Regions from separate parts of the Mesobacillus sp. ABV4_180 genome, predicted to be linked through region 2. Evidence: riboswitches for the same ligand, from Rfam matches in the RefSeq annotation. Region 2 holds a riboswitch; each other region holds the start of a gene.
The links. A riboswitch is a leader RNA that binds a small molecule or an ion and turns the genes downstream of it on or off. The one in region 2 is predicted to bind S-adenosylmethionine.
Positions count from the first base shown of each region.

Region 1: another riboswitch for S-adenosylmethionine. It lies ahead of ACXAEA_RS05630 (methionine ABC transporter ATP-binding protein); the one in region 2 lies ahead of ACXAEA_RS19900 (trans-sulfuration enzyme family protein).
Region 3: another riboswitch for S-adenosylmethionine. It lies ahead of mtnW (2,3-diketo-5-methylthiopentyl-1-phosphate enolase); the one in region 2 lies ahead of ACXAEA_RS19900 (trans-sulfuration enzyme family protein).

Region 1 covers NZ_JBSWTJ010000001.1:1,139,019-1,141,219, forward strand. The annotation lists gene ACXAEA_RS05625 (methionine ABC transporter permease) at 1-68, opposite strand, end outside; gene ACXAEA_RS05630 (methionine ABC transporter ATP-binding protein) at 58-1,089, opposite strand; SAM riboswitch class I at 1,201-1,306, opposite strand; SAM riboswitch class I at 1,397-1,499, opposite strand; gene ACXAEA_RS05635 (alpha/beta fold hydrolase) at 1,836-2,201, shown strand, end outside.
Region 2 covers NZ_JBSWTJ010000001.1:3,893,718-3,895,918, forward strand. The annotation lists gene ACXAEA_RS19900 (trans-sulfuration enzyme family protein) at 1-853, opposite strand, end outside; SAM riboswitch class I at 925-1,025, opposite strand; gene ACXAEA_RS19905 (CBS domain-containing protein) at 1,138-2,118, opposite strand.
Region 3 covers NZ_JBSWTJ010000001.1:3,260,661-3,262,861, reverse strand. The annotation lists gene ACXAEA_RS16765 (aminotransferase class I/II-fold pyridoxal phosphate-dependent enzyme) at 1-1,059, shown strand, start outside; SAM riboswitch class I at 1,122-1,230, shown strand; gene mtnW (2,3-diketo-5-methylthiopentyl-1-phosphate enolase) at 1,329-2,201, shown strand, end outside.

The DNA.
Region 1 (2,201 bases), 2.8 Mb from region 2:
AGCGAGAACGCAACCATCTGGAGAGTCTCTACTAATGCCTGAATGATTTGTTCTGAATTAACTAGCATGTGCTTTCACTTCCTTTATGCTTACTTTTTGCTGGCCGATAAAATTTAGAGCCCGTAAAATTTCTTTATCACTGCCCTGAAACTCGACGATCAGGTTTCCGAATGGGGTGCCCTGAAGCTCGGTAATATTTCCAAAAAGAACATTGATATTTACATCAAATTTCTTTGCAAGCTGTGATAAAAGCGGCTGGCCGGCTGAATCACCGACAAAATTGATTCGGAATACCTTTTGAAGCCCGGAGTGCCCATCAATAATCGTTCGAACTGAATCTGGGATAGTGTCATTCATGATGGAGCTGACAAAGTTCCTTGCCGTTTTCGTTTTCGGAGCAGAAAAGACATCAAAGACAGTGCCTTCCTCAATAATTCTTCCTTCTTCAATGACAGCCACGCGATCACAAATTTCACGGATGACTGACATCTCATGGGTAATGATTAAAATGGTGATGTTGTACTCCTTGTTGATTTTTTTCAAAAGCTGAAGAATGGAGCTTGTTGTCTGCGGATCAAGTGCAGAAGTCGCTTCGTCACACAGCAGGATTTTCGGCTGGGTTGCCAGTGCCCGTGCTATTCCAATCCGCTGCTTTTGGCCGCCGGATAGCTGATCCGGATAACTGTCTGCTTTATCAGCAAGGCCGACAAATTCAAGAAGCTGATGAACCCGCTCTTTTATTTGTGCCTTTGGAATTTTTGCGAGGACCAGCGGCATGGCCACATTATCAAAAACGGTTTTCGAATTTAAGAGATTGAAATGCTGGAATACCATCCCGATATTCCTTTTAATCTCCCTGACCTCTTTTACAGAAAGGGAAGTCAGGTCGCAGCCATCAACAATCACCTGTCCTGAAGTCGGACGTTCCAATAAATTCACGCAGCGGATCAATGAACTTTTTCCTGCGCCGCTAAAACCAATGACTCCAAATATTTCGCCTTCGTTAATTTCTAAATCAATTCCATTTAGCGCGGCTACCTTTTGCCCGCGGCTTTCGTATACTTTTTCTACTTTCTGAAAAGTAATCACCTTTCTGCCTCCTTTGTAGATGGTTCATCCATGCTTTTTCAATTAACAAAAAAGCCCTCTTCCCGGAAATAGGAAGAGGGCACGCCTGAAAAAATACAGGACAAACTTCTCTTCTTATCTCCCAAGCCTTTTGCTTGCTGGATTTGGCACAGTCCCCCATAAGGGGTCCGCTGCCGAGGCTTCATAGGGCCAGTCCCTCCGCCTCTCTTGATAAGAAAGTATTGATATATAGTTGTAGGTAGGGAATTCCGGAAAAATAAAAATCCCCTTCAGAAAGAAGAGGACATCAAATTAAAAAGTTGGCCTCTTCTTATCTGTCAAGCTGCGCTTGCTGGATTTGGCACAGATTCCAAAAGGAGTCCGCTGCCGAGGTGTCATAGGGCCAGTCCCTCAACCTCTCTTGATAAGAAGGTAACGAATATTCGGTTTTAAATCTTGTTTATTACTTTACTGTGGCATAGAGAAAGTGTCAATCATTTTATTTGGAATTTTTCTCGAAATTTGGAAAATGGGAAATTCGGATTATAAGGATGAGGTGAGATCCAGCCGTTGAAAAAATTAAAAGAAGGTGCCCAAAAGTTTTATATCTTTTGCTACACCATCTTTCGTTGATGGAAATTAGTTTGCTTTAGGTTTTACCTTTTTTCAAGTTAGCTTCCTCAACCTTCCTTAGTTCTAGGTAATCACCTATGTTAAAAAAATGAATATCTTATGCTCGATACCACTTTCATCGAGGAGGCTTGGGCATGGGTTACTTTGTTACTGTAGAACAAGGTGTGAATTTGTATGTTGAAGACATTAATCCTGGAGGAAGCAAGACCATTGTTTTCTTGCATGGCTGGCCGTTGAGCCATAAACAGTTTGAATATCAATTTAATGTTCTTCCATCCATGGGGTACCGTTGCATCGGGATAGACTGGAGGGGCTTCGGGAATTCGGATAAACCAATGTCTGGATACACTTTTGACCGATTGGCCGATGATATCCGCGCGGTAGTTGAGACACTTCAATTAAATAATTTTGCCCTGGTTGGCCACTCTACTGGAGGTGCGATCGCAATCAGATATATGTCCCGGTACAATGGTTACGGAGTATCAAGGCTGGTCCTTGTT
Region 2 (2,201 bases):
AAGGATAATATACCTTTGCGACTTTCTCGTTTTCACGCAGTTTTTCAGCAAGCATCCTCGCATTTTCCGACTGAGCCTTCATTCTTAATGCCAGTGTCTTCAATCCTCTGCAAGTAAGCCAGGCTTCGAATGGACTCAGGTTCGCACCGAGATTCACGATTCTAGCACGTGCTTCAGTGATTAAATCCTTGCGGCCTACTACGACTCCTGAAGTGACATCGCTATGGCCGCCAATATATTTCGTGGCACTATGGACGACAAGGTCCGCACCGAGCAAATACGGACGCACATGGAGCGGCGTGGCAAAAGTATTATCCACCAGAACGGTGAGATTATGTTTCTTGGCCAGCTCAATGACCTCTTCCAGGTTTTCGACCCGAAGTAGCGGATTGGTAATGGATTCCGTGTATACTAGCTTTGTATTTTCCCTGATTGCCGCTTCAACATTGCTCAGGTCGGAAAACGGGATAAATGTCGTCTCGATGCCAAATCGTTCAAGCTCTGATTTTAGCATATGGAAGCTGCCTCCATAGACATCATCTGCCGCGACAATGTGGTCGCCGCTCTTCACCACAGCCAGGACGCCAGCAAGAATCGCCGACAGCCCAGAAGATGCCGCCACTCCATCCTCCGCATGCTCAAGTGCTGCAACGGATTGTCCCAATTCATCCGTGTTCGGGTTCCCTACCCTCGAGTACAAATAATCTCCTTCACCCTGGTAAAAGCCCTCCAGCTCATCCAGATCGTTAAATGTAAAAGCCGATGTCTGATAAATCGGCGTTGCCTTACTTTTAATCCCCTTCGGTTTGTTATGTATCGAATGAAGCACTTCTGTTTCGAAATTTCCTGCCATCTCGCCCACCTGCTTTTTCTGTAATGTAAAAAAACCTCTCCAATAAGAAGAGGTTTCGCGCGCAGCATCCCCTCTTATCTTCAGACGTGAATCTTCAGGAATTAGCACCTTTCACCGAAATGAAGGTTGCCGGGCTTCACAGGGCCTGTCCCTCTGCCGCTCTGGATAAGAGTTATTTCAATTTTTAAATATCATTTGTAATAGGCAGTATATCAGCAAGGCAGGCGCCTCGTCAATGTGGAACCGCCTTGATTAATTGACCACCGAAAAGAGTGTATATGAGGTTAATCCTCCGCAGGGTCACTGTCAAGCAAGTCCCAGGGAGTAATTACGCCGACCGGCTTCCCGTGGCGGTCTCCCGTTTCAGTGATGATGACTGCCTGGAGCTTCTTTCCTCTCGTGTGATAGCGTTCAAATAGTTCTTCGATATGATAAAGTGAAGCATCTTTATCGACAAAAGTAACGAAATAATTTTTGTCTTTCTTCAATAATTCTTTCACTCGCACATCTTCAATCGTCACGACATTATCCGAAAAATGCTTCGCCATCCACTGGATGATCTCTGTCGAAGTCAACAAGGCAACATATTTATCATCTTTGTCATAGACAGGGAATCTTGTAAAATCAAACTTGTTGATCACTTTTAGAACATCTTTAAGATAAGCATCTTCATAATAGTAGAATACCGGGCTGGTCGCGATTGAAAGTGCGGTCTGTGGCTTTTCGAATTCCCTGCATATCTCCTCGATTCGTTCAACAACTTCAATATGAGGCTCGGCGATATAATAATCCGCGTTCACCCGCTCATGGACAATCGCATTCCTCAGCTTGGCGAACTGGTGCAGCTCACTCTTATACTTCCTGATCAAAGATTGATTCTTATAGCCAGAGTAAAGCAGCTCGACGAACGCATCACTGTCCGTCCCCTTCACCATTTCCTTCAAAGCCTTATGAATCCTGTTGAAAGCCGTCTCGAATTTCCCAGACTGCTCTTTATGCTTTACTTCATGGTCCTTATTCTGTGCTTTATTTTGGGACTTGCTTCTGTTATCTTTGTTTGACGTTTCACTTACATTATTATTTGAGGATGTTTTCGCATTTTCTTTCCGCTTAAGTTTGTGTTCATCCATTTCCTTTTCTTTAGGTTTCGGGCTTGTGCGAATATATGGTTTATTGTTGTGTTTTTTATGCGTTTTTTCAGCCTTTCGGTTTGAAGATGGCTGTTGTTTCTTTTGTCTATTTTTAACTTGAGTATCGTTAGCCAACATGGTCCCTCCAAAAATCAAATATCTTACGCTTCTTCAATACCCATAAATGCAGATCTTCTAATCCTGGTTATATAATCTAA
Region 3 (2,201 bases), 630 kb from region 2:
ACCCCGGGACATATTGTTGAAAAATTGAAGAAAGCAGCGGAAAATCCCATTAACCATAGGTACTCACCATTCAGGGGAATTCGCTCCTTAAAAGAAGCGGCAGCAGAGTTTTACAAAAGGGAGTATGGGGTCGACCTTGACCCTGAAGAGGAAATCGCAATCCTTTTTGGAGGCAAGGCAGGTCTCGTTGAGATTCCCCAATGCCTTCTGAATCCAGGGGACACTATTCTTGTCCCTGACCCAGGCTACCCGGATTACTGGTCAGGTGTAGAACTTGCAAGGGCGAAAATGGTAACGATGCCGCTGCGGGAAAAGAAGGGCTTCCTGCCCGATTACAGTGAGCTTGGTGAAAAGGTCCTATCGGAAGCAAAGCTGATGTTTCTTAACTACCCAAACAATCCTACGGGTGCCGTAGCAGACAAGGATTTTTTTGATGAAACGATCGAACTTGCCAGGAAAAATGAAATCTGTATTGTCCATGACTTTGCATATGGAGGCATTGGTTTTGACGGACAGCGTCCATACAGCTTTTTGCAATCAGACGGCGCGAAGGATGTCGGAATCGAGATCTATACTTTATCTAAAACGTATAATATGGCCGGCTGGCGTGTTGGTTTTGCAGCAGGAAATAAGAGTGTCATTGCGGCAATCAACCTGCTTCAGGATCATATGTATGTCAGTTTGTTTGGTGCAGTCCAAGAAGCAGCAGCTGAAGCATTGCTAGGGCCACAGGACTGTGTTGCCGAACTGAATGATTTATATGAATCCAGAAGGAATGTTTTAATTGAGGGGCTGACAAAAATCGGCTGGAGCGTTACTGCTCCGAAAGGATCTTTTTTCGCGTGGCTAAAGGTTCCCGAACCATTTACATCCGTTGTATTTGCTGACTTCTTGCTGGAAAAAGCGCATATTGCTGTGGCGCCTGGCGTTGGATTTGGAGAGTTCGGCGAAGGCTTTGTAAGGGTAGGATTGCTGACTTCAGAACAGAGATTGCAGGAAGCTGTCAGTCGAATTGAAAGCTTAGGAATTTTCAAAAAAATTGTTGACATTAATTTATGAACCTGACATAATCCTAATTAATAAATTTACTTTAACCAATTAAATAACTTGATTAAATTATTTTCTTATCAAGAGCAGGCGGAGGGACGAGCCCGATGAAGCCCGGCAACCGACCCAGCAATTATGCTGGGCACGGTGCTAATTCTTGCAGCGAAAGCTGAAAGATAAGAAGAGTTTAGTGTATTTTCTAACCTCTTCTTTTCGAAGAGGTTTTTTTTATGCCTCAACCCTTGTTGAATAAGTTTTAGTTTTGGAAAGGATTGATCTACTTGAGTGAAATTACAGCAACTTATATAGTCCATGACGCTAAGCATAATCCAGAAAAAAAAGCAGAGGGAATTGCACTTGGATTGACAGTGGGATCTTGGACAGACTTGCCTGAGCTGGACCAAAAACAGCTGAAAAAGCATAAAGGGAGAGTCGTTTCTGTTGAAGGAACAGGTCTCGATGAAAATTCAGAAACAGTCGCAATCATTAAGATTGCTTATCCAGCAATCAATTTTTCGCCTGACCTGCCGGCAATTCTCACAACGGTATTTGGCAAGTTATCTCTTGATGGCAAGGTGAAATTAGTAGATCTTGATTTTGGGGACGAACTGAAAAAAGCTTTTCCAGGTCCGCGTTTTGGAATTGAAGGAATTCGAACGAAGCTAGGTGTTCACCACCGTCCTTTATTGATGAGCATTTTCAAAGGGGTAATCGGCCGCGATTTGGATTTCCTGTTGGAACAACTAAAGGAACAGAGCCTGGGAGGAGTCGATCTGATCAAGGATGATGAAATCCTGTTTGAGAATGAGCTTACTCCTTTTGAGAAGAGGATCGCTTTAGGGAAAAAGGTTCTCGATGATGTCTATGAAACTACTGGACACAGAACATTATATGCTGCCAACCTGACAGGAAGGACCACGCAGCTGAGGGACAAAGCAAGGAAAGCGTCAGAGCTGGGAGCGGATGCACTGCTGTTCAATGTTTTTGCCTACGGATTGGATGTGCTGCAGGAACTGAGAGAAGATGATGAAATCAGTATCCCGATTATGGCACATCCTGCAGTAAGTGGTGCATTGACTTCAGCACAGGAATATGGTTTCTCGCATTCTTTATTGCTAGGCAAACTTGTACGCTACGCTGGAGCAGATTTTTCT